2 regions of the Streptomyces sp. NPDC003038 genome follow, and region 2 is predicted to be linked to the other one. Evidence: predicted binding sites of a transcription regulator. Region 2 holds the regulator's gene; the other holds the start of a gene.
The links. Region 2 encodes HrcA, which represses chaperone genes, less so after heat shock. Its sites were predicted from a motif close to TTNGCACTCNGNNNNNCNGAGTGCNAA; they were not measured.
Positions count from the first base shown of each region.

Region 1: groES (co-chaperone GroES) is a predicted target of HrcA. The motif match lies at 2,406-2,432, and genes of this name have one in related genera.

Region 1 is NZ_JBEXNN010000008.1:152,979-168,241, reverse strand. Features, by position in the region: gene ABZX75_RS13335 (ester cyclase) at 1-106, shown strand, start outside; gene groL (chaperonin GroEL) at 195-1,817, opposite strand; gene groES (co-chaperone GroES) at 1,954-2,262, opposite strand; gene ABZX75_RS13320 (FtsW/RodA/SpoVE family cell cycle protein) at 2,804-4,141, shown strand; gene ABZX75_RS13315 (polysaccharide deacetylase family protein) at 4,132-5,040, opposite strand; gene ABZX75_RS13310 (polysaccharide deacetylase family protein) at 5,037-6,002, opposite strand; gene ABZX75_RS13305 (methyltransferase domain-containing protein) at 6,135-7,364, shown strand; gene ABZX75_RS13300 (hypothetical protein) at 7,354-7,977, opposite strand; gene ABZX75_RS13295 (hypothetical protein) at 8,078-8,356, opposite strand; gene tsaD (tRNA (adenosine(37)-N6)-threonylcarbamoyltransferase complex transferase subunit TsaD) at 8,356-9,504, opposite strand; gene rimI (ribosomal protein S18-alanine N-acetyltransferase) at 9,497-9,976, opposite strand; gene tsaB (tRNA (adenosine(37)-N6)-threonylcarbamoyltransferase complex dimerization subunit type 1 TsaB) at 10,009-10,686, opposite strand; gene ABZX75_RS13275 (L,D-transpeptidase) at 10,823-11,380, shown strand; gene ABZX75_RS13270 (hypothetical protein) at 11,420-11,635, opposite strand; gene tsaE (tRNA (adenosine(37)-N6)-threonylcarbamoyltransferase complex ATPase subunit type 1 TsaE) at 11,751-12,317, opposite strand; gene ABZX75_RS13260 (alpha/beta hydrolase) at 12,268-13,491, opposite strand; gene alr (alanine racemase) at 13,511-14,647, opposite strand; gene ABZX75_RS13250 (NAD(P)H-hydrate dehydratase) at 15,180-15,263, opposite strand, start outside.
Region 2 is NZ_JBEXNN010000001.1:375,040-390,302, reverse strand. Features, by position in the region: gene holA (DNA polymerase III subunit delta) at 1-947, shown strand, start outside; gene rpsT (30S ribosomal protein S20) at 1,352-1,618, opposite strand; gene lepA (translation elongation factor 4) at 1,901-3,766, shown strand; gene ABZX75_RS01820 (long-chain fatty acid--CoA ligase) at 4,019-5,911, shown strand; gene hemW (radical SAM family heme chaperone HemW) at 6,051-7,283, shown strand; gene ABZX75_RS01810 (DUF3097 domain-containing protein) at 7,419-8,231, opposite strand; gene ABZX75_RS01805 (MBL fold metallo-hydrolase) at 8,260-8,985, opposite strand; gene hrcA (heat-inducible transcriptional repressor HrcA) at 9,138-10,154, shown strand; gene dnaJ (molecular chaperone DnaJ) at 10,155-11,297, shown strand; gene ABZX75_RS01790 (nitronate monooxygenase) at 11,444-12,535, shown strand; gene ABZX75_RS01785 (16S rRNA (uracil(1498)-N(3))-methyltransferase) at 12,532-13,275, shown strand; gene ABZX75_RS01780 (histidine triad nucleotide-binding protein) at 13,427-13,786, shown strand; gene ABZX75_RS01775 (ribonuclease Z) at 13,789-14,694, shown strand; gene ABZX75_RS01770 (PfkB family carbohydrate kinase) at 14,951-15,263, shown strand, end outside.

The DNA of each region.
Region 1 (15,263 bases), on a different contig from region 2:
GACCGGCTCGACGACCTTCCGCTGCAAGGACGGCATGATCGCCGAGGGCTGGTGGCACTACGACATCATGAGCATGATGCGGCAGCTGGGCCTGATGGAGGGCTGAGCGCGCACCGCCTCGCGACCAACGGGAAGGCCCCCGTCCCGCCGTACGAAACGGCGGGACGGGGGCCTCTCGTGTACGAGCGACAGCGTCAGTGGCTGTGGCCGTGGCCGTGACCGGCGTCGCCCTCGTCCTCCGCCGGCTTCTCGACGACCAGGGTCTCGGTCGTGAGCAGCAGGGAGGCGATGGAGGCGGCGTTCTCCAGCGCGGAACGGGTGACCTTGACCGGGTCGATGACGCCGGCCTTGACCAGGTCGCCGTACTCGCCGGTGGCGGCGTTGAAGCCCTGGCCCTTGTCGAGCTCGGCGACCTTCGAGGTGATGACGTAACCCTCGAGGCCGGCGTTCTCGGCGATCCAGCGCAGCGGCTCGACCGCGGCGCGGCGCACGACCGCGACACCGGTGGCCTCGTCGCCGGTCAGGCCCAGGTTGTCCGAGAGGACCTTGACGGCGTGGACGAGCGCGGAGCCACCGCCGGAGACGATGCCCTCCTCGACCGCGGCGCGGGTCGCCGAGATGGCGTCCTCAAGGCGGTGCTTCTTCTCCTTGAGCTCCACCTCGGTGGCGGCGCCGACCTTGATGACGCAGACGCCGCCGGCGAGCTTCGCCAGGCGCTCCTGCAGCTTCTCGCGGTCCCAGTCCGAGTCCGTGGACTCGATCTCGGCCTTGATCTGGTTGACACGGCCGACGACTTCCTCGTGGCTGCCGCCACCGTCGACGATGGTCGTGTCGTCCTTGGAGATCGTGACGCGGCGGGCGGAGCCCAGGACGTCCAGACCGGCCTGGTCGAGCTTGAGGCCGACCTCCTCGGCGATGACGGTCGCACCCGTGAGGGTGGCGACGTCCTGGAGCATGGCCTTGCGGCGGTCGCCGAAGCCCGGGGCCTTGACGGCCACCGCGTTGAAGGTGCCGCGGATCTTGTTGACGACGAGGGTGGAGAGCGCCTCGCCCTCGACGTCCTCGGCGATGATCAGCAGCGGCTTGGAGGCGCCCGCCTGAATGACCTTCTCCAGCAGCGGCAGGAGGTCCTGGATGGAGGAGATCTTGCCCTGGTGGATCAGGATGTACGGGTCATCGAGGATGGCCTCCATACGCTCCTGGTCGGAGACCATGTACGGCGAGAGGTAGCCCTTGTCGAAGGCCATGCCCTCGGTGAACTCCAGCTCCAGGCCGAAGGTGTTGGACTCCTCGACGGTGATGACACCGTCCTTGCCGACCTTGTCCATCGCCTCGGCGATGAGCTCGCCGACCTGCTGGTCCTGCGCGGAGAGCGCGGCCACGGCGGCGATGTCGGACTTGTCCTCGATCGGACGGGCGGTCGCGAGGAGCTCCTCGGAGACGGCCTTGACGGCCGCGTCGATGCCCTTCTTCAGGGCCGCCGGGGAAGCGCCCGCGGCGACGTTGCGCAGACCCTCGCGAACCAGCGCCTGGGCCAGCACGGTGGCGGTGGTGGTGCCGTCACCCGCGATGTCGTTGGTCTTGGTCGCCACCTCCTTCACGAGCTGCGCGCCGAGGTTCTCGTACGGGTCGTCCAGCTCGACTTCGCGAGCGATGGTGACACCGTCGTTGGTGATGGTCGGCGCACCGAACTTCTTGTCGATGACGACGTTGCGGCCCTTGGGGCCGATCGTCACCTTCACCGTGTCGGCAAGCTTGTTGACGCCGCGCTCGAGGGCGCGACGGGCGTCCTCGTCGAACTTCAGGATCTTCGGCATGGGAGCGGTTCAGTCCTCTCGTTGCGATCCTCGGCCGCTCACCGCGACCTCCACCGCCTAGAACGAACTACGCCCCTCGCCGCCCGGCATCAGCAGGGTGACCAGGGGCGCAGCTCAAATCAAATCTGGAAGCGAATTACTTCTCGACGATCGCGAGCACGTCGCGAGCCGAGAGGACGAGGTACTCCTCGCCGCTGTACTTCACTTCGGTGCCGCCGTACTTGCTGTACAGCACGACGTCGCCGACGCTGACGTCCAGCGGGAGACGCTGGCCGTCCTCGAAGCGACCCGGGCCCACCGCGAGGACGACGCCCTCCTGGGGCTTCTCCTTCGCGGTGTCCGGGATGACCAGGCCAGAGGCCGTGGTCTGCTCGGCGTCGAGCGGCTGGACCACAATGCGGTCCTCGAGCGGCTTGATGGCAACCTTGGAGCTGGCGGTCGTCACGATCCGACCTCCCCCTTCGGAGATGCGGGGTTAACTGTCTGAGGTGGCGACCAGGTCGATCCGTCGTCGCGGGTGCCGGATCTGCCTGTCGCTGTGTTGGCACTCACCAGGGGCGAGTGCCAGGTGCGAGACTATTCCGGCGATTAGCACTCGGTCAAGCGGAGTGCCAATTTTCGGCACTCGGGCGTTGCGCGGAGCGGGCCCCGAGCCCGTGAATCCCGGGCGCCTTCCCGGGTTCACCGCGGTTCGGGATCATTCCTCCCGCCGGGTGCGGCGGCGGCCCGAAGCGGGCCGGCAGGAACCAGGGGCGGGACCTCGACGTCGTAGTCGATATGAAGATAAAGCGCCTCATTGCCGAGCAGATCGGACCCAGGGCTTCCGCAAGCCCGATCGCACCGGGCGTCGCTTCCTCATCACCGGACGCACCTCCGGCGCCCCCACCGGCTGCGCCCTTCCCCGCCCCCACGGACGGTGGCGGCGTCCCGTGCGCGGACTGACGCCCCTGACCTCGGCGGGCTCGCGGCGCCGCACCGAGGCGCTGATGCTGGCCTTCGTCGTCGCCATCGCCGTATTCGGCCACGCGGGCGCGGGGCTCGGGATGAACGGCGAGCTGCCGCCCGACCTCACCGGATTCGCGATCAGCCTGACGCTGCTGTCACTGGTGGGGCACTTGGGCGTACGCCGCTTCGCCGCCCGCGCGGACCCGCTGATCCTCCCCCTCGCCATGCTGCTGACCGGGCTGGGGCTGGTCCTGCTGCACCGTCTCGACCAGGGGTACATCGAGCGGTACGGCTCGGACGCGAACGCGCCGGGGCAGCTGATGTGGACGGTGGTCGGGGTCGCCGCCTGCCTGCTGGTGCTGGCGCTGCTGCGCGATCACCGGCTGCTGCAACGGTTCATCTACATCACGATGGCCGTCGCGCTGGTGCTGCTCATCGCGCCGGCGTTCTCCCGGGCGGACACGTACGGCGCGAAGCGCTGGATCATCCTCTTCGGCTTCTCGCTCCAGCCCGGCGAGTTCGTGAAGATCGCGATCGCGGTCTTCTTCGCCGGCTATCTGGTCGTCCACCGGGACTCGCTGGCGCTGACGGGCCGCAAGTTCCTGGGCATGCGGCTGCCGCCCATGCGCCAGCTCGGCCCCATCGTCACCGTGTGGATCGTCTCGATGCTGGTGCTGGTCTTCGAGCGCGACCTCGGCACCTCGCTGATCTTCTTCGGTGTTTTCGTGGTGATGCTCTACGTCGCCACCGAGCGCACCAGCTGGATCGTGTGCGGCCTGCTCATGGCGGCGGTGGGCGCCTACGCGGTCGGCTCTACGGAACCGCACGTCAAGGCGCGTGTGGCCGCCTGGCTGGAGCCGCTGTCCGTCTACTGGCCGAACCCTCCCGCCGGGGTGACCTCGGACCAGTCCGCGCAGGCGCTGTTCAGCTTCGGCACGGGCGGAATGTCGGGCACCGGCCTCGGCATGGGCCACCCGGAGCTGATCAAGTTCGCGGGCCGCAGCGACTTCATCCTCACCACGGTGGGCGAGGAACTGGGCCTGGCCGGCGTCATGGCCGTCCTGATCCTCTACGCACTCCTCGTGCAGCGGGGGCTGCGCATGGCACTCGGCGCCCGCGACCCGTTCGGCAAACTCCTGGCGGTGGGCCTCAGCGCGGCCCTGGCCCTCCAGGTCTTCGTGGTCGCGGGAGGCGTGACGGGCCTGATCCCCCTGACCGGCAAGGCGCTGCCCTTCCTCGCGAAGGGCGGCTCGTCACTCCTGGCCAACTGGATCATGATCGCCCTGCTCCTGCGCATCAGCGACAGCGCGGAACGCCAGCGCGAGGCGGACACCCATGACCCGGCAGACCGAGCCCGCCCGCCCATCCCCTACAGGTAATCCTCCAGCCGGCCCACCCGGTATCCCTGTTCCTGGATCTTCTGGAGCATGCGGGTGGTCATCTGGACCTCCGTCGAGCCCTTGAGCTCGGCCCGGCCGCGGAAGTGGGCCAGGATGATGTCGCCCGGCCGGAGGGCGGAGCCGTCGGCGTACTGGAAGTCGTTGATCTGCATCGACACGCGCCACAGGACCAGGGACGAGACTCCGCACTCCGAGGCGGCCCGGAGGGTGTCGTCGTTGTAGTTGCCGAAGGGCGGGCGGAAGAGTGGCGGCCGGTGGCCGAAGCGCTTCTCCAGCCGGTCCTGCTGGCCGCATATCTCCTTCTTCTGCGCCGCGAAGGGCAGGGTCCGGAGGTTCGGGTGCGTCAGCGTGTGGTTGTTTATCGTGCTCGCCGAGCCGTTGTCGCGGAGCTTCTCGAAGTGCCCGTAGTCCGACGAGGCCACGCTGTCGGTCAGGAACATGCTGATCGGCAGCTTGAGGTCGGCCGCCATCCGCAGGAACTCGGGGTCCTTCTCCGCGCCGTCGTCGAAGGTCAGGAAGACGGTCTTCTCCCCGGCCGGGACGGGTATTCGGTCCACGACCGGGACTTTGCCCGGGGCCGCCTGCGGGAGTTGGGGCTTGTGGGCGGGCTTGGGGGCGTACTGGACGGGGGCCGACAGGCCCCACTTCCTGTACGCCTCGCCCGACGCGCCGCCGGCCTCCGCGCTCCCCTCCGCGCCGCCCCCGGCCGCCGAAGGCGCCGGCGGCACCGGAGGTGAGGCGGCTGCGTCCGGTGTCTCCCGCGTCGCCTCGCGACCCAGCCGTTCGATGGGGTCCACGCTGTCCCCGCATCCCGTCAGGGACAGCGCGAGCGCGCCGGCGGCCAGCGTTCCGGCTACCAACCGGCGCGCGTGCTTCACAGATAGTCCTCCAGGCGGGCCACGGCGTACCCCTTGTCCGTGACGGTCTTCATGACATGACGGATCATGTCAGGCATCGTGCCCTTCCAGTCCTCCCGTCCCCGGAAGTGCGTGAGGATGATGTCACCGGGGTGCAGGTCGCGGTCCCACTCGCGGTAGTCCATCCGGTTCGGGAACGCCTCGGCGTTCCACAGCGGAGCCGCCTTGATCCCGCAGGACTTCGCCGCGCGCAGCGTGTCCTCGTTGTAGTTCCCGTACGGCGGCCGGAAGAGCGTCGGCCGCTTGCCGAACTGCTTCTGCATCATGTCCTGCTGGCCGCAGATCTCCTGGCGCTGCTTCTCGTACGACAGCGCCGGCATGTAGCGGTGGTTGAGCGTGTGGTTGTTCAGGGTGACGCCCGCCGCCTGCATCTTCTTGAAGTAGGCGTAGTTGTCGCGCACGATGTAGTCGCTGAGGAACGCCGTGTACGGCAACTGCAGTTCCTGCATCATCTTCAGGAACTCGGGGTCCTTCTCCGCGCCGTCGTCGATCGTCAGGAAGACGACCTTGTCCTCCGTGGGGACGGTGGTGAAGACGGGGGGCAGGTTCTCGCCGTCCTCCACCTCGAAGCCCTCCCGGGTGGTGATCTCGGGCTTCTCCTTCGGCGCCGGCGGGGCGGTGAGCGGCGGTTTGGCCAGGCCCCACTTCTTCGCGGCGATGATGCGGGCCTGCTGGGCCGCCTTGAGCCGCTCCGCCTTGGTGCGGGGCGCGCCGGCCGCGCCCGCCGCCTCCGTGGCCTTGCCGGCCTTCGCCTTCTCGGCCTTGTCCGGTGCTCCGGATTCCGCGGAACCGCACGCCGTGCCGAGGGCCGCGACCAGCAGTGCGGCCAGCGCCGCTCCTGTCACCCCGAACCGGCCGTGCGGGCGTGCCGCGTACCGGTGACCGTGTTGCGCCTTATCTTCCTTTTGTCGTACTAGCTGCATAGCTGCGGATCCTGGCACCGGACACGCCCCGCACCCCGGACGACACCGCGAGCGGACGCCCACCTTCCCTCCACTGGCCCACACCAGCCCGGGCCCGCCCGCACCACGCGCCCCGCCCGCCCGTCGCCGACAATGGACCCCGTGACCCCCGAAGACTTCGCCGCCCTCCTCACCCCCGAGGGCCACGCCCTCCTCGACTCGCTCCGCGACTACGACCCCGCCCAGGAGATCGCCGTCGCCACCCGGCTGCGCCGCGAGCACCCCGCCGGCCTGGTCTCCGCCGCGCTCGGGCAGGCCCGCCTGAGGCAGCGCGCGGTGGCGAAGTTCGGTGCCGAGGACGCGTTCCGGATGTACTTCACGCCCGGCGGCGGCGAGATGGCCACCCGCGCGTCCGTGGCCTCGTACCGCGCGGAGCGGCTCGCGGCCCTCGGCGTTCGCAGCCTCGCCGACCTGTGCTGCGGCATCGGCGGGGACGCCCTCGCCCTGGCGCGGCTCGGCATCCGGGTTCTGGCGGTGGACCACGACCCGCTGACCGTCGCCGTGGCGCGGGCCAACGCCGAGGCGCTGGGGCTGGCGGACCTGATCGAGGTCCGGGAGGCGGATGTGACGCAGGTGGACGTCTCCGCGTACGACGCCGTCTTCATCGACCCGGCCCGGCGGGGCGGGCGCGGGCGCGTCTTCGACCCGGAGTCGTACTCGCCGCCGCTGTCCTGGGCCGTCGGGACCGCCCGTACGGCGCCGCACGCCGCCATCAAGATCGCCCCGGGCATCCCGCACGAGGCCGTGCCCGCGGAGGCCGAGGCCGAGTGGGTCTCCGACCACGGGGACGTCAAGGAGGCCGTGCTCTGGTTCGGGACCTCGCCGGGGACGGTCCGCGCCACCCTGCTGCCCGGTCCGCGCGCCCTGCACACCGCCGATCCCCTGCCCGACCCGCAGGCCGGGCCGGTCGGCCGCTACCTCTACGAGCCCGACGGCGCCGTCATCCGCGCCCACCTCGTCGCCGAGGTGGCCGAGCGGCTGGGCGGCCGGCTGATCGACCCGACCATCGCCTACATCACCGCCGACGAGCTGCGCGCGACGCCGTACGCGACCGCGTACGAGATCACCGACGTGCTGCCGTTCGGGCTCAAGAAGCTGAAGGCGCTGCTGCGCGAACGCGGTGTCGGCATCCTGACCGTGAAGAAGCGCGGCTCCGCGATCGAGCCGGAGGAGCTGCGCAAGAAGGTCAAGCCGCAGGGGCCGCATGCGGCGACGGTGTTCCTGACCCGGGTGGCGGGGGCTCCGTCGATGCTGATCGGCTCACCCGCCACCCCCACGCAGGCCCCCGCGCCCGCGCCGGCCGCTCCGGCCGTTACGCCGTAGGCCCGCGGAAGGCGCGCACCGCCCACCGGTAGTGCGCCCCCGCCTTGCCGGCACCCAGCAGTCCGGTGATCCACAGGATCAGGGCGAGGCCCATGCAGTACGCGACTTCGCCGTACGTCTCCTCGCCCGGCCGGGCCGACCCCGCGACCCCGAAGCTCACCCACAGCCCGGCCGCGCCCAGCCCGTAGGAGGCGAGCAGCCAGGCCAGGCTCCGCCCGGGCGCGCGCACCCGGCGGTCGGCCGCCGGGTCCCGGTCCGCCTCGGCCCACGCCCACAGCAGCCGGCGCACCTGGCGGTCCCGGCGGGCGCCCCAGGCGAACCAGAATCCGGCCGGGACCAGCACGCCCGCGCCGAGTACGGCGAAGACGAGGCCGAGGGCGTACACGGAGAGGCCGCCGCCCTGCTCGACGGCCATCAGCGCCATGCCGACGAAGGACCAGCCGAGGGCGAAGACCGCCGAGACGGCCCAGAGCAGCAGCAACCGCCCCGGGCCCAGATCGCGTCGGCCCAGCTCCCGCAGGAACCGGGCGCGGTCGGCCCGTAGCGCCGCCTCGTCCAGCCAGGCGCGCACATGCGCGGGAGGCGGCGGGGGCGGCAGGTCACGGCGAGGCATGGACATGACCATAGCTCCACCTTCCGGGCACGCCGGACTCCCCCGCCGGGGCGCAGGGCCGGCGGACGGGCCCGGGGCCGGGGCCGGCGCCGGGGAGGCTCTAGAGCGCGTCCGGCCCGGTCTCCACCGACTCGAACCGCCAGCGGTGCACCGCGCGCGCGATCAAGTCGGCTGCGGGCTCGGGGAGTTCGGGCAGATCCGCCTGGACCCCCTCGTCCGTCTCCCACCAGGTGATCACGAGCACCCGGTCCTGCGGGGCCCGGAACACCTCGCGGCGCACCGGCTCCCGGGCAAGGATCTGCGCGCGGGCCCACTCCAGCAGTTCGCTGCCCCGGCCGTCGGCGGCCCGGGCCTCCCACATCAGCGCGACCGTGCCCATCAGTACAGGTTGTCCTTGCTCAGCTCGTGCACGTGGTCATGATCATGCGTGTGGGAGTGACCCGATGCGCCGGAGTGGGAGTGGGAGTGCGGCTCGGAGGGGGCGACGCCCGGCACGTGCGGGTCCGTCACCGGCAGCGAGGAGTCCGCCGACAGGCTCCAGTCCGAGGCCGGCCGGTTCCGCTTGACCATCTCCGCGCCCAGCGCGGCCACCATCGCACCGTTGTCCGTGCACAGCTTCGGCCGCGGCACCCGCAGGATGATCCCCGCGTCGTCGCACCGCTCCTGCGCCAGCGACCGCAGCCGGGAGTTGGCCGCCACCCCGCCGCCGATCATCAGGTGGTCGACGCCCTCGTCCTTGCACGCCCGGATGGCCTTGCGCGTCAGCACGTCGACCACGGCCTCCTGGAAGGACGCCGCCACATCACGCACCGGCACCTCCTCGCCGGCGTTCCGCTTGGCCTCGATCCAGCGGGCGACGGCCGTCTTCAGCCCGGAGAAGGAGAAGTCGTACGCCGCGTCGCGCGGCCCGGTCAGCCCGCGCGGGAAGTTGATCGCCTTCGGGTCGCCCTCGCGCGCGAGCCGGTCGATGACCGGACCGCCGGGGAAGCCCAGCTGGAGCACGCGGGCGATCTTGTCGAAGGCCTCGCCCGCCGCGTCGTCGATGGTCGCGCCGAGCGGCCGTACGTCGGAGGTGATGTCGGGCGCCAGCAGCAGCGAGGAGTGCCCGCCGGACACCAGCAGCGCCATCGTCGGCTCGGGCAGCGGCCCGTGCTCCAGCTGATCCACGCAGATGTGCGAGGCGAGGTGGTTCACGCCGTAGAGCGGCTTGCCGAGGGCGTAGGCGTAGGCCTTGGCCGCCGAGACGCCGACCAGCAGGGCGCCCGCCAGTCCGGGTCCGGCCGTGACCGCGATGCCGTCGAGGTCGCGGGCGCTGACCCCGGCCTCCTTCAAGGCGCGCTCGATGGTCGGGACCATGGCCTCCAGGTGCGCCCGGGAGGCGACTTCTGGCACGACTCCGCCGAAGCGCGCGTGCTCGTCGACGCTCGACGCGATCGCGTCCGCGAGCAGGGTGGTGCCCCGGACGATGCCGACGCCGGTCTCGTCGCAGGAGGTCTCGATGCCGAGGACGAGCGGTTCGTCAGCCATTGCTCTCACTGCTCTCACTTCTTGCTTGTGCGGGGTCGGTCAGTCGCATGACGAGCGCGTCGACGTTGCCGGGCTGGTAGTAGCCGCGGCGGAAGCCGATGGGCTCGAATCCGAAGCGCTCGTAGAGCTTCTGAGCGCGGGTGTTGTCCACGCGCACCTCCAGCAGCACCTCGGCGCATTCGAAGGCGGTGGCGGCGCGCAGCAGGTCGGTCAGGAGCCGGGCGCCGAGCCCGGTGCCCCACTGGTCGCGGGAGGCCGCGATGGTCTGTACGTCGGCCAGGTCGCCGGCGGCGGCCAGCCCGGCGTAGCCGACCAGCCGGCCGGTCTCGTCCTCGGCGACGACGTAGCGCCGGGTGGCGCGCGGCCCGCGGGCGTGGGCGAGCTCGGACCAGAACATCCCGGCGGACCAGGCGTCCTCGGGGAAGAGCTCCCGCTCCAGTTCCAGCACGGGCTCTATGTCCCACCAGCGCATCTCACGCAGCACGACGAGGTCAGCGGCGGCCGTCACTGCGGGGTGACCACCTTGTAGTTCTTGGGCACCTGCGCGTCGGGGCGGCGCAGGTAGAGGGGGGTCGGGCTGAGGCCCTCGATGTTCTCGAACGCCACACCGGCCGCCAGCCGTTCGGCGGCCAGCGCGGCCAGGGCGGCGGCCGACTGGTGCTCGGGCGCCCGCGCGTCCGGGAACACCCCGGGGTACAGGTACGCGCCCTGGCCCACCGCGGGCAGCCCGGCGACCTGCTCGGCGATGTCGGCCGGGCGGTCCACGGCGGGCTCGCCGACGCGCGTGCGGGGGTCCTCGTACCGCGCCCAGTAGACCTCCTTGCGCCGTGCGTCGGTGGCGACGACGAAGGGTCCCTCGATCCCGGCGGTCCCCGCGGCGTACGCGAGGCCGTCGAGGGTGCACAGGCCGTGCACGGGCACGCCGAGCACGGCGGCGAAGGTGGAGGCGGTCACGAGGCCGACGCGCAGCCCGGTATAGGGGCCGGGGCCGACGCCGACGACGATGCCGGTGACGGCGTCGAGCTTCAGCCCGGCCTCGGCGAGCACCCTGTCCACGGAGGGCAGCAACAGCTCCCCGTGGCGGCGGGCGTCGATCTCATGCGACTCGGCGAGGACGGTCTCGCCGTCGTACAGAGCGACGGTGACGGCGGGCGTGGCGGTATCTACAGCGAGCAAGAGCACGCGAACAGCCTACGACTCCCACCCGCCGAGCCCTTGCGGCCGGTCAGGACGGACCCCGGCTGCTACCTTTCGACCGGGGTACCCGCCGAGGCGCCCCTCCAGGTTGTGCAGGGCAAGCGCGGAGAGGTGGAGCAAGGTGGCACGCAGCAGCTCGGGAATCGTGGCCGGGCTCACCGTCGCGGCACTCGCCGCCGTCGGCTTCCTCGGCTACCAGGCCTCCGCGACCGCGCCCGCGCGCCCCGCGCAGGCGGCTCCGCAGGCGCCGGCCCCCGCGCCGAGCCAGCCCGCCGTCCAGCAGGACCCGTCCAAGCCGGTGCCCGTACCGGCCGGCTCGGGCACCGGGGTGCGTGTCGTGTACTCCGTGAGCCAGAAGCGGGTGTGGCTGGTGGGCGACGCCGGGCAGGAGCCGAAGTCGTTCCCGGTGATGCCGAGCACGGTGCACCCGAAGCCGGGGACCTACACGGTCGGTTCGCGCTCGGGCGCGGTCACCGGATCGGACGGGGTGCCGATCGAGCACGTCGTACGGTTCGCCGTCACGGACGGCGTGGCGGTCGGCTTCAGCGCCCGCGTGGACGGCTCGACGCCGGAGCCCGATCCCAACATGAAGACCGGCGGCGTCCGCATGTCGCGGGCCGACGCCGACGCCATGTGGGCCTTCGCGACGATCAACTCGAAGGTCGTCGTCCTCCCCTGAAAGCCCCGGTTCACTCTCACCCGTACGGGGGACCCAGCTTCAGGCCGCTTCGGATTCCGGAGCGGCCTGTCCGGTGTCGGCGTCGGCCCCGAGTGCGGCGGGGCGGGCGGCCTCGACGGGCTCGTCGCCCTCCGGTACGTGGGCCCGCGCGGGCGGCGTCGAGACGGCGGTGGCGGCCACGCCCGCGGCGAGCAGCGCCCGCATCGACACGGCGGACGGGCGTGGCTCGCGCTGTGCTCCTGCTGGTGCCGACATGACTGCCTCCTGGGCCCGGGACGCCGAACTTAGGCATACCTAAGAAACGCTCGGTACCATGGGACCACGCGCGCCGCCACCAGCGCAATATCTTCCCGACGAGTTGTCGGTACGTTTACCCCGGAAGGGCGGCGGCCAGCTCCTCCAGCCCGGCCCCACCGGCCCAGCGCGCCCCGACACCGCGCACCACGACCTGCCGTACGTCGTCCAGGACCTCCTCGTGGCCCACCGCCCGCCCGATCACCACGTGCAGCCGGTCGTCGGAGAGCTCCTCCACCTTGCCGTCGCCCCACTCCACGACGACCACGGACTCGGGCAGCGAGACGTCGAGGTCCAGGTCCTCCATCTCCTCCAGCCCGCCGCCCAGGCGGTACGCGTCCACGTGCACCAGCGCCGGCCCCTCACCCAGCGGGGGGTGTACGCGGGCGATCACGAAGGTCGGCGAGGTCACGGCTCCCCGCACGCCCAGGCCCTCACCGAGGCCGCGGGTCAGGGTGGTCTTGCCCGCCCCCAGCTCGCCGGTCAGCAGCACGAGGTCGCCGGGGCGCAGCAGGCCGGCGATCCTGCGGCCCAACTCCCGCATCGCTTCCGGCGAGTCGACGGTGATCAGGGTCTCGGCCGGGAATCCGGCCTCAGCTGCCGGCGCCTGGCCGCGCCGCACTTCCAGCGGTACTTCTTCCATGCGGCCCAACGTTAGTCGCTGCGGGCACCACCCCGGCGCGCTCCAGCAGCTCCGTCAGCAGCCGTGTCACGGTCTCGGGCCGCTCCAGCATCATCAGGTGCCCGGCGGACTCCAGGACGGCCAGTTCGGCGCCCGGCAGCGCGTCCTTGATGGCTTCGCTGTGCGCGAGCGGGGTGATCATGTCCCGGTCCCCCGCGATGACGGTGACGGGGATGTCCGCGAGCCGCCGGAGCGCGGTGCCCTTGTCATGGGTCTGGAAGGCCGGGTAGAACTCGGCGACCACGTCGATCGGGGTGGCCTCGATGAGCCGCTCCGCGAAGCGGGCGACGGCCGGGTCCACTTCGCGGGAGCCGAACGAGTACATCTTGATCATGCCGGCGAAGAGGTCGGCGGTGGCCCTGCGGCCCTTCTCCACCAGCTCCACCTGGGTGCCGAGCGCCTTGAGCACGCCCGGCAGGAACCGGCGTACGGCGCCCATCCCGGCGGCGGGCAGCCCGTACGTCACCTCGTCGAGGCGGCCGCTGGAGGTGCCGACGAAGGCCACGCCCACGACGCGGTCGCGCACCAGTGCGGGGAACTGCTCGGCCAGTCCCATGACGGTCATGCCGCCCATCGAGTGACCCACCAGGACCAGCGGGCCCTCGGGCGCGGCGGCGTCGATGACGGCCTTCAGGTCGCGGCCCAGCTGCTCGATGGTCACCGGCTCGCCGTCCGCCTGGGCGAGGCCGCGCCCGCTGCGGCCGTGGCTGCGCTGGTCCCAGTACACGGAGCGGACCACTCCGCGCAGGGCGGCACGCTGGAAGTGCCAGGAGTCCTGGCCGAGGCAGTAGCCGTGGCAGAAGACGACCGTGGCCGGTGCGGGGGCCGGGGCCCCGGCCTTGCGCCGCAGCCGCCTCTTGCCGTCGCCCGGGAGCGGGTCGACGCCGTCGACGCCGTCGATCTCTTCGATCTCGTCGATCTCGTAGTAGAGCTCGGTGGCGTCGTCGGCCCTGCAGCGCCCCTCGGTCCCGCGCAGGGATCCGTAGTCCCCGGCGGCGTCGAGCGCGAGGCGCGCCTTCATCCGCATGCCGCGCCCGACGGTGATCCGCTCGACCGCGACACCGGCGGCCGCACCCGCGGCCAGCACGCCGATGGCGGCGCCGGCCCAGCCGGCCTTGCGCCAGTTCTCGCCCACGCCGCCGCCCTCGCTCCGCTCAGCCGCCCAGGTACACCCGGGGCACTCGACTACCGATACGGGTGACGATCTCATACGCGATGGTGTGTGCCGCCTGAGCCCAGTCCTCGGCGGTGGGTTCGCCGCGCCCGGCATCACCGAAGATCACGGCCTCGTCCCCGACCCGGGCGGGGTCGTCGCCCAGATCGACCACGAACTGGTCCATGGCGACGCGCCCGGCGATCTGCCGCAGCTTCCCGCCGACGAGCACCGGGCCGCGGCCGGAGGCGTGCCGCGGGATGCCGTCGGCGTAACCCGCCGGGATCAGCGCGAGACGCGTCTCGCGGTCGGTGACGTAGTGGTGCCCGTAACTCACTCCGTGGCCCGCGGGCACGGTCTTGACCAGGGCCAGGGATGCCTTGAGGGTCATGGCGGGGCGCAGGCCCAGCTGGGCGGACGTCCCGAGCTCGGGCGCGGGCGAGACCCCGTAGACGGCGATCCCGCAGCGCACCAGGTCGAAGTGGGACTCGGGCAGCGTGAGCGTGGCCGGCGAATTGGCGATGTGCCGGACCTCGGGCTCGACGCCCTCCTTCTCGGCGTACGCGAGCATGTCGCGGAAGGCGCCCAGCTGAAGCCGGATGGAGGGATGCCCCGGCTCGTCGGCGCAGGCGAAGTGCGACCAGACGCCGGTGACGCGGACGGTGCCCTCGGCCTGGGCGGCGACGGCCGCTCCGACCAGTTCCTCCCAGTCGGCGGGCTGACAGCCGTTGCGCCCGAGTCCGGTGTCGGCCTTGAGCTGGACGCGCGCGGTACGCCCGGCGGCGCGCGCGGCGGCCCGTACCTCGTCCAGCGCCCACATCCCGCTCACGGAGACGTCGACGTCGGCCTCGACCGCCTCCCGCCAGGGCCCGCCGGGGGTCCACAGCCAGCACATGATCCGGCCCCCGATCCCGGCGGCACGCAGCGCGAGGGCCTCGTCGGGGGTGGCGGTCCCGAGCCAGCTGGCGCCGGCCTGCCGGGCGGCCTTCGCACATTCCAGGGCCCCGTGCCCGTAGGCATCCGCCTTGACGACGGCCATCAGCTCGGCCCGGGGCGCCCGCTCGCGCAGTGCGCGTACGTTTCCCCGTACGGCGTCAAGATCGATCTCGGCGTACACGCGCGTCGGTGTCTCGTTCATCCCCCCCAGTCTCTCAGAACCCCCACCCACCCCAGCTCAGGCCCTTTCCGGGGCGCTCCACCCCCTCGGCACCCCAGCCGGCTCTGCACCCCAGCCGGGCCCGCCCGGCTCGGCATCCCGCAGCCCGGCTCGGCATCCGCCTGCCCCGCCGGCCTGTGCGGCGCACCCATCCAGTGAGGCGCCTCATTCCGCCCGTCAGGGGGCACCTCCGAGTGGGTCCCCCGGACGGAGTCTGGGGGGAGGTACTGGGGGGAGGTACTGGGGGAGCTTGAGGCGCGGGGTCCGGGGCGGAGCCCCAGCAGCGGCGCCCCACCCGCCTCGCCTGCACCGCACCGCGCGCACCACCCGTCCCCGCAGGCACCGCACCGCACGCACCGCACCGCCCGCAGGCACCGCACCGCGCGCACCACAGGCCCCGCAGGCGCCGCACGGCCTCGCGCGCACCAACCGCCTCGCATGCCCCGCCCCGCCCCGCGCGCACCAACCGCCTCGCATGCACCGCCCCGCCCCGCCCGGTCAGCGCACGGCACGGTCACCGCACGGCCACCGCAGGGCCACCGCAGACGCCCCTCCAAGCCTCCGGCAGGGAATCCGCCACCTCCTGCGCGAGCACCGG
Region 2 (15,263 bases):
CCCTCGCGGTGGGGCAGGAGGACCTGCTGCTCGACCGTGCCGTGCGGGAGGTGGTGGCCGCCGCACGCGCCGCCGACACCGACACGGACGTGCGCGACCTCTCCTCCGAGCAGCTCCAGCCCGGCACGCTGGCCGAGCTGACGAGCCCCTCGCTGTTCTCCGAGCGCAAGGTGCTGGTCGTGCGCAATGCGCAGGACCTGTCCGCGGACACGGTGAAGGAGGTCAAGGCGTACATCGACGCGCCGTTCGAGGAGATCAGCCTCGTCCTCCTCCACGCCGGCGGAGCCAAGGGCAAGGGTCTGCTGGACGCGGCGCGGAAGGCGGGTGCGCGGGAGATCGCCTGCCCGAAGATGACGAAGGCGACGGACCGGCTGGCGTTCGTGCGGGGCGAGTTCCGCACGCTGGGCCGTTCGGCGACGCCCGAGGCGTGCCAGACGCTGGTCGACGCGATCGGCAGCGACCTGCGGGAGCTGGCCAGCGCGGCGGCCCAGTTGTGCGCGGACGTCGAGGGCACCATCGACGAGGCCGTGGTCGGCCGCTACTACACGGGCCGGGCCGAGGCCTCCAGCTTCACGGTCGCCGACCGGGCCGTCGAGGGACGCGCGGCGGAGGCCCTCGAAGCCCTGCGCTGGTCGCTGTCCACCGGCGTGGCGCCGGTCCTGATCACGAGCGCCCTGGCTCAGGCGGTGCGCGCGATCGGCAAACTGGCCTCCGCTCCGCGCGGGGCCCGCCCGGGCGACCTGGCCCGGGACCTGGGCATGCCGCCCTGGAAGATCGACCGGGTCCGCCAGCAGATGCGGGGCTGGTCGGCGGACGGCGTCTCCGACGCGCTGCGCGCGGTGGCCGCGGCCGACGCGGGAGTCAAGGGCGGTGGCGACGACCCCGAGTACGCGCTGGAGAAGGCGGTCGTGGCGGTGGCCCGAGCGGCGCGCCCCCAGCGGCGCTAGCCCGCACCGACCCTGCCCGGGTTCGTCCCGGCCGGCTGCCGCCGGGCCCCGTCCCGGTCGCAGCTCTTACCCTGTCCTGGCCCCGACCGCGGCGCCGTCGCCCGGTACCGGCTCGGGCAGACGTGGGCCCCTGCGGCCGGTCCCGCCTCAGATCCGGCCCGGTTGCCGGCTTCGGTGGGCGCGGGGCCGGTCCCGGTCGGGCCGGGGCCTGCGGCGACGCGCGAGGCGGTGGCAGCGAGAAGGCCCCGGCCGCCACCCTGGAGGGGTGGAGGCCGGGGCCTTCGTCGTACTGATGAGGTGCGCCGCACCCGCGTGGCGAACGCAGGCCGCGTGCGGCGCGGTGTGCCGGTCAGGAGCGGAAGAGAGGGCCCGCTGGGTCCTCACCGGCGATTCACATCGAGGGCTCAGCCCTGGAGGGAGGCAACCTTGGAGGCCAGCGCCGACTTCTTGTTGGCGGCGGCGTTCTTGTGGATGACACCCTTCGAGACAGCCTTGTCGAGCGCACGGGAGGCGTCGCGAGTGGCCACAGCGGCCTTCTCGACGTCACCCGCGACGACGGCCTCGCGGGCCTTGCGGATCGCGGTCTTGAGCGAGGACTTGACGGCCTTGTTACGCAGGCGCGCCTTCTCGTTCGTCTTGTTCCGCTTGATCTGGGACTTGATGTTCGCCACGAAAGAGCCTTTGCAGGTTCAGAGTTTGATCTTCGGATTGTGTCCCTCCCCCAGACTCAGTCCGGGGGGACCCCCGACTGAGAGGGCATACGAGACACAGCTGCCCAGGCTACCAGGCACGCTCCGGGCGGCCCAAACCGAGCGCACTGCCCCGTCCATGGGACCATGGGAGTCTGCGTACAGATCCGACATCGCGCCGACGACAGCGGCGGGAGGCGGACTTTCGCTCAGACCGACGCTTCGCCAACGCTTCCGACTGCGACCCGAGAATCAGGACACTGCGTGCCCGCGATCCCCAGCCACGTGCCCGAGCCGAGCCGTACCGACCCGGCGCTGATCCGCAACTTCTGCATCATCGCGCACATCGACCACGGCAAGTCGACCCTTGCCGACCGGATGCTCCAGCTCACCGGTGTGGTCGACCAGCGGCAGATGCGCGCCCAGTACCTCGACCGCATGGACATCGAGCGTGAGCGCGGCATCACCATCAAGTCCCAGGCGGTCCGGCTGCCCTGGGCGCCCAGGACGGGCGAGGACCAGGGCAGCACCCACATCCTCAACATGATCGACACCCCCGGGCACGTCGACTTCACCTACGAGGTCTCCCGGTCGCTGGCCGCCTGCGAGGGCACGGTCCTCCTGGTGGACGCCGCCCAGGGCATCGAGGCGCAGACCCTCGCCAACCTGTACCTGGCGATGGAGAAAGACCTCGCGATCGTCCCGGTCCTGAACAAGATCGACCTGCCGGCCGCCCAGCCGGAGAAGTTCGCGGAGGAGCTCGCGAACCTGGTCGGCTGCCAGCCCGAGGACGTCCTGCGGGTCTCCGCGAAGACCGGTCTCGGCGTGGACGCGCTGCTCGACAAGATCGTCGCCACGGTCCCGGCCCCGGTCGGCCCCAAGGACGCCCCGGCCCGCGCGATGATCTTCGACTCGGTCTACGACTCGTACCGCGGTGTCGTGACCTACGTCCGTGTCGTCGACGGCCAGCTCAACAAGCGCGAGCGCATCCGGATGATGTCCACCGGCGCCACGCACGAGCTGCTGGAGATCGGTGTCTCCTCCCCGGAGATGACCCCGGCCGACGGCATCGGCGTCGGTGAGGTGGGCTACATCATCACCGGCGTGAAGGACGTCCGGCAGTCCAAGGTCGGTGACACCATCACCAGCCTGCACGGCGGCGCGACCGAGGCGCTCGGCGGCTACAAGGACCCGAAGCCGATGGTCTTCTCGGGCCTGTACCCGCTCGACGGCTCGGACTACCCGGACCTGCGCGAGGCCCTGGACAAGCTGCAGCTCAACGACGCCGCGCTCGTCTACGAGCCGGAGACCTCGGCGGCGCTCGGCTTCGGCTTCCGCGTCGGCTTCCTCGGCCTGCTGCACCTGGACGTGGTCCGCGAGCGCCTGGAGCGCGAATTCGGCCTCGACCTGATCGCCACCGCCCCCAACGTGGTCTACCGCGTGGTCCTGGAGGACGGCAAGGAGGTCACGGTCACCAACCCGAGCGAGTTCCCCGAGGGCAAGATCTCGGACGTGTTCGAGCCGGTCGTCCGGGCCACCGTGCTCGCGCCGACCGAGTTCATCGGCGCGATCATGGAGCTGTGCCAGAACCGTCGCGGCACCCTCCTCGGCATGGACTACCTCTCCGAGGACCGCGTCGAGATCCGCTACACCCTCCCGCTCGCCGAGATCGTCTTCGACTTCTTCGACCAGCTGAAGTCCAAGACGCGCGGATACGCCTCCCTCGACTACGAGCCCACCGGCGAGCAGGCCTCCAGCCTGGTCAAGGTCGACATCCTGCTGCACGGCGACAAGGTCGACGCCTTCTCCGCCGTCACGCACAAGGACGCCGCCTACGCCTACGGTGTGCGCCTCGTCGCCAAGCTGCGCGAGCTCATCCCGCGGCAGGCCTTCGAGGTGCCGATCCAGGCTGCCGTCGGCTCGCGGGTCATCGCCCGCGAGACCATCCGCGCCATCCGCAAGGACGTCCTCGCCAAGTGCTACGGCGGTGACATCTCCCGTAAGCGGAAGCTGCTGGAGAAGCAGAAGGAAGGCAAGAAGCGGATGAAGATGGTCGGCTCGGTGGAGGTCCCGCAGGAGGCGTTCATCGCAGTCCTCTCCAGCGACGAGTCCAGCGCCAAGAAGAAGTAGCGCTGTGTGAGCCTCCAGTGAGAAGTGCGTGAGGCGCCGCGAGGGCGTTGTACGCGAAGCAGGCCCCCGCGCATCGGCGCGGGGGCTTGTTTCGTTATGAATCGGCCGCTCGCTGGCTCTTACGTACCAGGCGGTCGGCCCCTAGTCTGATCACTGCTCGATGGTTACTCGCCAGTTACAAGCCCTGAGTCAGCGCACCGGAGCATGAGCCGTGCACGACAGGCCCAGCCCGCGTGGTCCCGGAGGACGTCCGTGAGCGACACACAGACCTTGATCGAGAACCGCCCGCCCACCGTGGCGGCACTCTTCCTTGAGCGCGTCGCCGCCACGCCGAATGCGGAGGCGTACCGGTTCCCGGTGCCCGCCGCCGGCGGCGAGGGCGCTCCCGACGACTGGAAGTCGCTCAGCTGGGGACAGGCGGCCGAGCGGGTCTTCGCCATCGCCGCCGGGCTGACCGACCTCGGCCTGCAAGCGGAGGACCGCGTCGCGCTCGCTTCCAACACCCGGGTCGAGTGGATCCTCGCCGACCTCGGCGTGATGTGCGCGGGCGCCGCGACCACCACCGTCTACCCGAGCACCAACGCGGAGGAGTCGGCGTACATCCTCGCGGACTCGGCCAGCCGGGTCCTGATCGCCGAGGACGCGACGCAGCTGGCGAAGGCCCGCGCACACCGCGCCGACCTTCCCGAGCTGGCGCACGTCGTCGTCATGAACACCGCCGACGCGGTGTCCGCCGAGGGCGACCCGGAGGGCTGGGTGCTCTCCCTCGCCGACCTGGAGAAGCGCGGTACGGAGTACCTCGCCAAGCACCCCGGGGCGGTGAAGGAGCGGATCTCGGCCATCACCGCCGACCAGCTCGCCACCCTCATCTACACCTCCGGCACCACCGGCCGTCCCAAGGGGGTGCGGCTGCGGCACGACAGCTGGTCGTACATGGCCAAGGCGACGGTGGCCACCGGCCTGATCAACGCGGACGACGTTCAGTACCTGTGGCTGCCGCTGGCCCACGTCTTCGGCAAGGTGCTGACCTCCGGCCAGATCGAGGTCGGTCACGTCACCGCCGTGGACGGCCGCATCGACAAGATCATCGAGAACCTGCCGATCGTCCAGCCGACGTACATGGCGGCCGTTCCGCGCATCTTCGAGAAGGTCTACAACGGGGTCGCGGCCAAGGCCCGGGCCGCCGGCGGCGCCAAGTACAAGATCTTCCAGTGGGCCGCGGGCGTCGCCCGCGAGTACGCCAAGGTCACCCAGGACAACTTCCGGCGCACCGGCAACGCCACGGCGCCCTTCGGCCTCACCACCAAGCACAAGATCGCCGACGCGCTCGTCTACTCCAAGCTCCGCGACGCCTTCGGCGGCAACCTGCGCGCCGCCGTCTCCGGCTCCGCCGCCCTGGCGCCCGACATCGGCTACTTCTTCGCCGGCGCCGGCATCCACATCCTGGAGGGCTACGGCCTGACGGAGTCCAGCGCGGCCTCCTTCGTCAACCCGGGCGAGGCCTACCGCACCGGCACCGTCGGCAAGCCGCTCCCCGGCACCGAGGTCCGGATCGCCGACGACGGCGAGATCCTGCTGCGCGGCCCCGGCATCATGCAGGGCTACCACGGCCTGCCCGAGAAGACCGCCGAGGTCCTGGAGCCGGACGGCTGGCTGCACACCGGTGACATCGGCGAACTCTCCGCCGACGGCTACCTGCGCATCACCGACCGCAAGAAGGACCTGATCAAGACCTCCAACGGGAAGTACGTCGCCCCGGCCGAGATCGAGGGACGGTTCAAGGCGATCTGCCCGTACGTGTCGAGCATCGTGGTGCACGGCGCGGACCGGAACTTCTGCTCGGCGCTGATCGCGCTGGACGGGCCGGCGATCCTGGGCTGGGCCGCCGAGCACGGGCTGGAGGGCAAGACGTACGCGGAGGTCGTGGCGGCGCCGGAGACCGTCCGGCTCATCGAGACGTACGTGCAGACCCTGAACGAGGGCCTGCAGAAGTGGCAGACGGTGAAGAAGTTCCGGCTGCTGCCGCGGGACCTGGACGTCGAGCACGGCGACCTCACGCCGAGCCTGAAGCTGAAGCGGCCCGTGGTCGAGCGGGAGTTCAAGTACCTGATCGACGAGATGTACGAGGGATCCCTGGAGGCCTAGCGCCTGCCGCCGGCCGGGCGGGGCGGGCAGCCGGGCCCGTCCCCGCCGTGTCCCTGCCGTGTCCCCGCCCCGCCGTATCCCCGGGGTGTCCCCGCAGGCGGAGGGCCCGGGGACCCGGCGGGTGCGGGACAATGGGTGCATGCCTTCCGCACTGCCCGACGGTGAACCCATGCCCGAAGACGGCTCGCTGCCGTCGCATGCCCTGGCGGGTGCCGACGAGCGGCCGCTCGGCTTCTACCTGCACGTCCCGTACTGCGCCACGCGCTGCGGGTACTGCGACTTCAACACCTACACGGCGACCGAGCTGCGCGGTACCGGCGGCGTGCTCGCCTCGCGCGAGAACTACGCCGACACCCTGATCGACGAGGTGCGGCTGGCGCGCAAGGTGCTGGGCGACGACCCGAGGGCCGTGCGCACCGTCTTCGTGGGCGGGGGCACGCCGACGCTGCTGCCCGCAGGGGACCTCGTACGGATGCTCGCGGCGATCCGGGACGAATTCGGCCTGGCGGACGATGCCGAGATCACGACGGAGGCCAATCCGGAGTCGGTGGACCCGCGGTACCTGGCCGAGCTGCGCGCCGGCGGCTTCAACCGCGTCTCCTTCGGCATGCAGAGCGCTAAGCAGCACGTCCTGAAGGTGCTGGACCGCACGCACACGCCGGGTCGCCCGGAGGCGTGCGTCGCGGAGGCACGGGCGGCGGGCTTCGATCACGTCAACCTGGACCTGATCTACGGGACCCCGGGCGAGACCGACGAGGACTGGCGGGCCTCGCTCTCGGCGGCGCTGGGGGCCGGTCCGGACCACATAAGCGCGTACGCCCTGATCGTCGAGGAGGGCACCCAGCTGGCCCGGCGGATCCGCCGGGGCGAGGTCCCGATGACGGACGACGACGTGCACGCCGACCGGTACCTGATCGCCGACTCGGTGATGGCGCAGGCCGGGTACTCCTGGTACGAGGTGTCGAACTGGGCCACCTCGGAGGCCGGGCGCTGCCTGCACAACGAGCTGTACTGGCGCGGAGCCGACTGGTGGGGCGCGGGGCCGGGCGCGCACTCGCACGTGGGCGGGGTGCGGTGGTGGAACGTGAAGCACCCGGGCGCGTATGCCGCCGCGCTGGCGCAGGGGCGTTCTCCCGGCGCCGGGAGGGAACTCCTGTCGGAGGAGGACCGGCGGGTGGAGCGGATCCTGCTGGAGCTGCGCCTGGTGGACGGCGTGCCGCTGTCGTTGCTCGCGCCGGCCGGTCTCGCCGCGGCGGGGCGTGCCCTCGGGGACGGGCTGCTGGAGGCGGGGCCGTACGCCGCCGGGCGGGCCGTGCTGACCCTGCGGGGGCGGTTGCTGGCCGACGCGGTGGTCCGCGACCTGGTGGACTAGCCCCTGCGGGCCGGCTGCTGGGGGCACTGCCCCCAGACCCCCGCGCCTCAAACGCCGGCGGGGCTGGGTGTGCGCCTCAAACGTTGGCGGGGCTGGGTGTGCGGGGCTGGGTGTGCGCCCCGCTGGGTGTGTGCCTCAGACGTCGGCGGGGCTGGATGTGACGTGGTCGATCAAGTGTTCCACCGCGCCCAGCAGGGTCGGTTCCAGGTCCCGGTACGAGGTCACCCGCGACAGGATGTGCTGCCAGGCGGCTCCCGTGTGGTCCGGCCAGCCCAGGGCCCGGCAGACGCCCGTCTTCCAGTCCTGGCCGCGCGGGATCACCGGCCATGCCGCGATGCCCAGCGCCGACGGCTTCACCGCCTGCCACACGTCCACGTACGGGTGGCCCACGATCAGGACGTCCGGCGAGATCACCGACGCCGCGATACGGGACTCCTTCGAGCCCGGCACCAAGTGGTCCACCAGGATCCCCAGGCGGGCGTCCGGCGCCGGGGCGAAGTCCGCCACGATGGCCGGGAGGTCGTCGATGCCCTCCAGGTACTCCACCACCACGCCCTCGATCCGCAGGTCGTCACCCCAGACCCGCTCCACCAGCTCGGCGTCGTGGCGGCCCTCGACGTAGATCCGGCCCGCGCGCGCCACCCGCGCCCTGGCGCCCGGGACGGCGATCGAGCCGGAGGCCGTACGGGCCGCGGCCTCCGGTCCGCGCGGCGGGCGGGTCAGCGTCACCACCGCCCCGTCCAGCAGGAACCCCCGCGGCTCCATCGGGAAGACCCGCCGCTTGCCGAAGCGGTCCTCCAGGGTCACCGTGCCCGCCTCGCAGGCCACCACCGCGCCGCAGAAGTCCGTACCCGCCACCTCGACCACGAGGTCGGGTTCCGCCGCCACCTCGGGTACGGCCTTGGGGCGCTTCCACTGCGGGGTCAGGTCGGGGGAGTACTCGCGCATCCGGCCGACAGTAGGAGAGCCGGCCCGCTCACGCCTCCGACACGCCGAAACGGGCCGCGAGTGTGGCGCGTTGCGCACGCACGAAGGCCGCCGGGACCACCGCTCCGTGACCCGGCACGTACAGCGCGTCGTCGCCGCCCAGCGACAGCAGCCGGTCCAGAGCGGCGGGCCACTGCCCGGGCACCGCGTCCCGCCCCGCCTGCGGTTCCCCGGACTCCTCGACCAGGTCCCCGCAGAAGACCACCTCCCGCTCACCCGGCACGAAGACGGCCAGGTCGTGCCCGGTGTGGCCCGGCCCCACATTGGCCAGGAGCACCTGCACCCCGCCCAGCTCCAGCGTCCACTCGCCCGACACCGGATGCCGGGGCAGCACGAGCATTTCCACGGCTTCGGCCGCCTCCGGCTCCGCCAGCCCGTGCCGTACCGCGGAGTCCCGCAGCGCGTCCCGGTCGGCCGCCAGCAGCGAGTCCAGGCCGACCGCCGCGTACACCTCGGCCCCGGAAAAGGCGGCAGCACCCAGCACATGGTCGAAATGTCCGTGCGTGAATGCGATATGGGTCACGCGCCGCCCGGTCAGCCGCTCCGCCTCGGCCCGGATCTGCGCCCCTTCCCGCAGGCACGAGCCGGGATCGATCAGGAGGACCGATTCGTCCCCCACCACCAGCCCCACAGTGCAGTCCCACACCGGCAGGCGGCGTCGGCCGGCCCGTCCGGTCAGCCGTTCCCAGCCCGCCTCTTCCCAACGCACGTCCATGCGGCGACGCTACCTTGGCGGGCCTCCCTTGCTAGGGGCGTACCGCCCGGCCGTACACTGAGCGGGGGATCGCTGGCACTCGAACGCTCAGAGTGCCAACGAAGCCGAAGGACCGCCGACGAAAACCCGCACACAGGTGGAGGTGCCGCGCGATGCTCAGCGAACGCAGACTCGAAGTGCTGCGCGCCATCGTCCAGGACTACGTCGGGACGGAGGAGCCGGTCGGCTCCAAGGCGCTCACCGAGCGGCACCGGCTCGGCGTCTCGCCCGCCACCGTGCGCAACGACATGGCCGTGCTGGAGGAGGAGGGCTACATCGCCCAGCCCCACACCAGCGCCGGCCGGATCCCCACCGACAAGGGCTACCGCCTCTTCGTCGACAAGCTGGCGGGGGTCAAACCGCTGTCGTCGCCCGAGCGCCGGGCCATCCAGAACTTCCTCGACGGCGCCGTCGACCTCGATGACGTGGTCGGCCGTACGGTGCGGCTGCTCGCGCAGCTCACCCGGCAGGTCGCGGTCGTCCAGTACCCCTCGCTGACGCGTTCCACCGTGCGCCACGTCGAGCTGCTGTCGCTGGCCCCGGCCCGGCTGATGCTCGTACTGATCACGGACACGGGGCGCGTCGAGCAGCGGCTGATCGACTGCCCGAGCCCCTTCGGGGAGACCTCGCTCGCGGACCTGCGGGCGCGGCTCAACAGCCGGGTCGTCGGCCGCCGTTTCACCGATGTGCCCCCGCTCGTCCAGGACCTCCCCGAATCCTTCGAGGCGGAGGACCGCGGCACCGTCTCCACGGTGCTCGCGACGCTCCTCGAAACCCTGGTCGAGGAAGCCGAAGAGCGGCTGATGATCGGCGGTACCGCCAATCTCACCCGCTTCGGACACGATTTTCCCCTGACGATCAGGCCGGTGCTCGAAGCGCTGGAGGAGCAGGTCGTGCTCCTCAAGCTGCTCGGCGAGGCCAATGAGTCGGGCATGGCCGTACGGATCGGGCATGAGAACGCCTACGAGGGGCTGAACTCCACGTCGGTCGTCTCGGTCGGTTACGGTTCGGGCGGCGAAACAGTCGCCAAACTCGGCGTGGTCGGACCGACACGCATGGACTACCCCGGAACGATGGGAGCGGTACGCGCAGTGGCACGTTACGTCGGACAGATCCTGGCGGAGTCGTAAGTGGCCACGGACTACTACGCCGTTCTCGGCGTGCGCCGCGACGCATCGCAGGACGAGATCAAGAAGGCCTTCCGCCGCCTCGCGCGTGAACTTCACCCGGATGTGAATCCGGATCCGAAGACGCAGGAGCGTTTCAAGGAGATCAACGCGGCGTACGAGGTGCTCTCGGACCCGCAGAAGAAGCAGGTCTACGACCTCGGCGGCGACCCGCTGTCCTCCGGCGGCGGCGCCGGCGGCGGAGCGGGTGGCTTCGGAGCGGGTGGCTTCGGCAACTTCTCCGACATCATGGACGCCTTCTTCGGCCAGGCCTCGCAGCGCGGCCCGCGCTCGCGGACCCGGCGCGGCCAGGACGCCATGATCCGCCTCGACCTGGAACTGGACGAGGCGGCCTTCGGGACGACCAAGGACATCCAGGTCGACACGGCCATCGTCTGCACCACCTGCTCCGGTGAGGGTGCCGCTCCCGGCACCGCGGCGCAGACGTGTGACATGTGCCGTGGCCGCGGTGAGGTCTCGCAGGTCACCCGGTCCTTCCTGGGCCAGGTCATGACCTCGCGCCCCTGCCCGCAGTGCCAGGGCTTCGGCACCGTGGTCCCGACCCCGTGCCCCGAGTGCGCGGGCGACGGCCGGGTCCGCTCCCGCCGCAGCCTCACGGTCAAGATCCCGGCCGGTGTCGAGAACGGCACCCGGATCCAGCTCGCGGGCGAAGGTGAGGTCGGCCCCGGCGGCGGCCCCGCCGGCGACCTGTACGTGGAGATCCACGAGCTGCCGCACCCGACCTTCCAGCGCCGCGGGGACGACCTGCACTGCACGGTGACCATCCCGATGACGGCGGCCTCCCTGGGCACCAAGTGCCCGCTGGAGACGCTGGACGGCATGGAGGAGATCGACATCCGGCCCGGCACCCAGTCCGGCCAGTCGATCCCGCTGCACGGGCGCGGCGTCACCCACCTCCGCGGTGGCGGGCGCGGTGACCTGATCGTCCACGTCGAGGTCACCACTCCGAGCAAGCTGGACGCCCAGCAGGAGGACCTGCTGCGCCAGCTCGCGAAGCTGCGCGGTGAGGAGCGGCCCCTGGGCCAGTTCGCGCCGGGGCAGCAGGGTCTGTTCAGCCGCCTGAAGGACGCGTTCAACGGCCGCTGACCGGCCCGCGATCACCCGTACGAGCCCGGCCCGGGGACGCCCCGGACCGGGCTCGACGCATGGGCCCCGGCCGCGCCCGGAAGCGGACTATGCCAGGCGAATGCCATGATTCGGCCCCGTGAGCGGGACATGGCACGATGCAGTCCATGTCCTCCGCACCGAACGGTCTGTCCCCGTACCCGATCGTGCAGGCTCCCATGGCGGGCGGCGCCTCCTGTCCGCCGCTCGCCGCCGCGGTGTGCGAGGCGGGCGGACTGGGCTTCCTCGCCGGGGGCTACAAGACCGCCGACGGCATGTACCAGGAGATCAAGCGGTTGCGCGCGCTCACCCGCCGCCCCTTCGGCGTGAACCTCTTCATGCCGCAGACCGGTTACGTCGACCCGGCCGCCGTCGAGGCGTACCGCGGGCAGCTGGCCGGCGAGGCGAGCTGGTACGACGTCTCCCTCGCCGCCGACGACATCATCGGCACCTGCGACGACGGCTACGACGCCAAGCTCGCCATCCTCGCCGAGGACCCGGTCCCGGTCGTCTCCTTCACCTTCGGCTGCCCCACGCCCGAGGCGCTCGCCCGCCTGCGCAAGGCCGGTACGTACACCGTCGTCACCGTGACCTCCGTCGACGAGGCCCGGGCGGTGCAGGACGCGGGCGCCGACGCGGTCTGCGTCCAGGGTGTGGAGGCGGGCGGCCACCAGGGCACCCACCGCGACGACCCGCAGGCCGACGGCACGGCGTCCATCGGGCTGCTCGCACTCGTGGCCCAGGTACGCGAGACCGTGGCCCTCCCGATCATCGCGGCGGGCGGTCTGATGCGGGGATCCCAGATCGCGGCGCTGCTGGCCGCGGGCGCGGAGGCGGCGCAGCTCGGCACGGCCTTCCTGGCCTGCCCGGAGTCGGGGGCGGACCCGCTGCACAAGAAGGCGCTGACGGACCCGCTGTTCGTCCGCACGGAACTGACCAGGGCCTTCTCCGGGCGGCCGGCACGAGGCCTGGTGAACCGCTTCATGCGGGAGCACGGGCCGTACGCCCCGGCCGCGTACCCGCAGGTCCACCATCTGACCTCGGGTCTGCGCAAGGCGGCCGCCGCGGCCGGGGACCCGCAGGGGATGGCGCTGTGGGCGGGCCAGGGGCACCGGCTGGCGCGGACGCTCCCGGCGGGGGAGCTGGTCGAGGTGCTGGCGGCGGAACTGGCCCAGGCGCAGAGCGCGTTGCAAGGAATGCAGATGAGGAGTGCGTCATGACCGCCCCCGTGTTCGTGGTCGAAGAGGTCCCCTCGGGGCCGGAGTTCGTCCTGGACGGCCCCGAGGGCCGGCACGCGGTGTCCGTAAAGCGGCTGAACCCGGGTGAGGCGCTGGTCCTGACGGACGGCCGGGGCGCCTGGGCGGACGCGGTGGTGAAGTCGGCGGAGGGCAAGGACCGCCTGACCGTGTCGGTGTCCTCGACCGGGCGGGAACCGGAAGCCCCGGTCCGCATCACGGTGGTACAGGCGCTCCCCAAGGGGGACCGCGGAGAGCTGGCCGTCGAGACGATGACCGAGACGGGCGTGGACGCGATCGTGCCGTGGCAGGCTTCGCGCTGCATCACGCAGTGGCGCGGCGACCGCGGAGCGAAGTCCCTGGCCAAGTGGCGGGCCACGGCCCGGGAGGCGGGAAAGCAGTCCCGCCGGGTCCGCTTCCCGGAGGTGGCCGAGGCCATGTCCACGAAGCAGGTGGCCGCGCTGCTGGCCCACGCCGACCTGGCGATGGTCCTCCACGAGGACCGCGACACCCCGTCGCAGGCCCTGGCCACCGCCGCACTCCCGGCCGCGGGCTCCATCGTGCTGGTGGTCGGCCCGGAGGGCGGCGTCTCCCCGGAGGAGCTCACCGTCTTCGCCGCGGCGGGCGCCCACCCGTACCGGCTGGGGGCGTCGGTGCTCCGGACCTCCACGGCCGGCACCGCCGCGGTGGCGGTCCTGCTGGCGCGGACGGGGCGTTGGTCCTGAGCAGGCGCTGGTCCTGAGCGGGCGTCGGTCTGAGCGGGCGGCGGTCTGAGCGGGGGCGCACGCTGACCGGCGCGCGGCCGGGCGCCGCCTCCCGACCGGCCCCGGGGTGGATACGATGCCCGGACCGATCACCGTCACGGGAGGCGAAGCAATGGCCGGGGAACCGCAGGCCGACTGCCTGTTCTGCAAGATCGTCACAGGGGAAGTCCCGGCGACCGTGGTCCGCGAGAGCGAGACGACCGTCGCCTTCCGGGACATCAACCCGCAGGCGCCCACGCACGTGCTCATCATCCCCAAGGCCCACTACCCCGACGCCGCCACGCTCGCCGCCGCCGAGCCCACCATCGCCGCCGACGTGCTGCGCGAGGCCGGGCAGATCGCCGCGGACGAGGACGTGGACGGCCACGGCTACCGGATCGTGTTCAACACCGGCGCCGGCGCCGGCCAGACCGTCTTCCACGCCCACGCGCACGTCCTCGGCGGCCGCGGCCTCCAGTGGCCCCCCGGATAGCCGTGTCCGCACGCGAGTTCGTGGTGCTGGGCACCGCCAGCCAGGTCCCCACCCGCCACCGCAACCACAACGGCTACCTGCTGCGCTGGGACGGCGAGGGCATCCTCTTCGACCCGGGCGAGGGCACCCAGCGCCAGATGCTGCGCGCGGGTGTGGCCGCGCACGACATCAACCGGATCTGCGTCACCCACTTCCACGGCGACCACAGCCTCGGCCTCGCCGGGGTGATCCAGCGCATCAACCTCGACCAGGTCCCGCACCCCGTCACCGCGCACTACCCGGCCTCGGGGCAGAAGTACTTCGACCGGCTCCGTTACGCCACCGCCTACCGCGAGACCGTGCCGCTGCGCGAGGAACCGGTGGCCGGCGACGGGACGCTGGCGCGCGGGGCGTCGTACGTGCTGGAGGCTCGGCTCCTCTCCCACCCGGTGGAGTCCTTCGGCTACCGGCTGACCGAGCCCGACGGGCGGCGCATGGTGCCAGAACTGCTCGCGCGGCACGGGATCAAGGGCCCGGACGTGGGCCGGATCCAGCGCGAGGGCCGGCTGGGCGACGTCACGCTGGAGCAGGTCAGCGAGCACAAGCCCGGGCAGCGGTTCGCCTTCGTCATGGACACCCGGCTCTGCCCCGGGGCGATCGCGCTCGCGGAGGGCTGCGACATGCTGGTGATCGAGTCGACCTTCCTCGACGAAGAGGAGCGGCTGGCCACCGACCACGGCCACCTCACCGCCGGCCAGGCGGCCCGGGTGGCGCGGGACGCGGGCGTACGGCACCTGGTGCTGACGCACTTCTCGCAGCGTTACACCGACCCGACGGCGTTCGAACGCCAGGCGCGCGCGGCGGGCTTCGGGGGCGAGCTCACGATCGCGGTGGACCTGGTACGGGTGCCCTTGCCCAAGCGGGGCTAGGCAAGGGCCAGGCCGGGCGGGGGAGGTCGCGGCGCGACCCGGCGCGGGCCCGCCCGCGGGGATTCGCGGGCGGGTGGTGGCGCCCCGGAGCCCCCAGGGCCCGAGCGGCGGCGGTCAGCGTGTCGCGGGTGATGTGCGACACACTGGGTTTGTTCCCGCGCCCAACGGGCAGGGCCGGCAGTTTCCGCTGAGGACCTGCCGGCAGAAACGACCCTTCCCCTCACCGATCCGCACACGACACAACGGGGAGTACACCGTGACCAGTCGGGAGAGCTTCACGAGTCGCTCAGCAGCAGTGGACCCGCTCGGTCCGCTGCGCGACCCGCAGGAACCGGGCTGCGACGTCTTCCTGACCGGAACGGTCTTCCTCGACATCATCTTCACGGGCCTCGACTCGGCTCCGGTACGCGGCACGGAGTCCTGGGCGCGCGGCATGGGCTCCAGCCCCGGCGGCGTCGCCAACATGGCCACCGCCCTGGCCCGGCTCGGCCTGCGCACCTCACTGGCCGCGGCCTTCGGCGACGACCACTACGGCGAGTACTGCTGGGACGCGCTCGAACAGGGTGAGG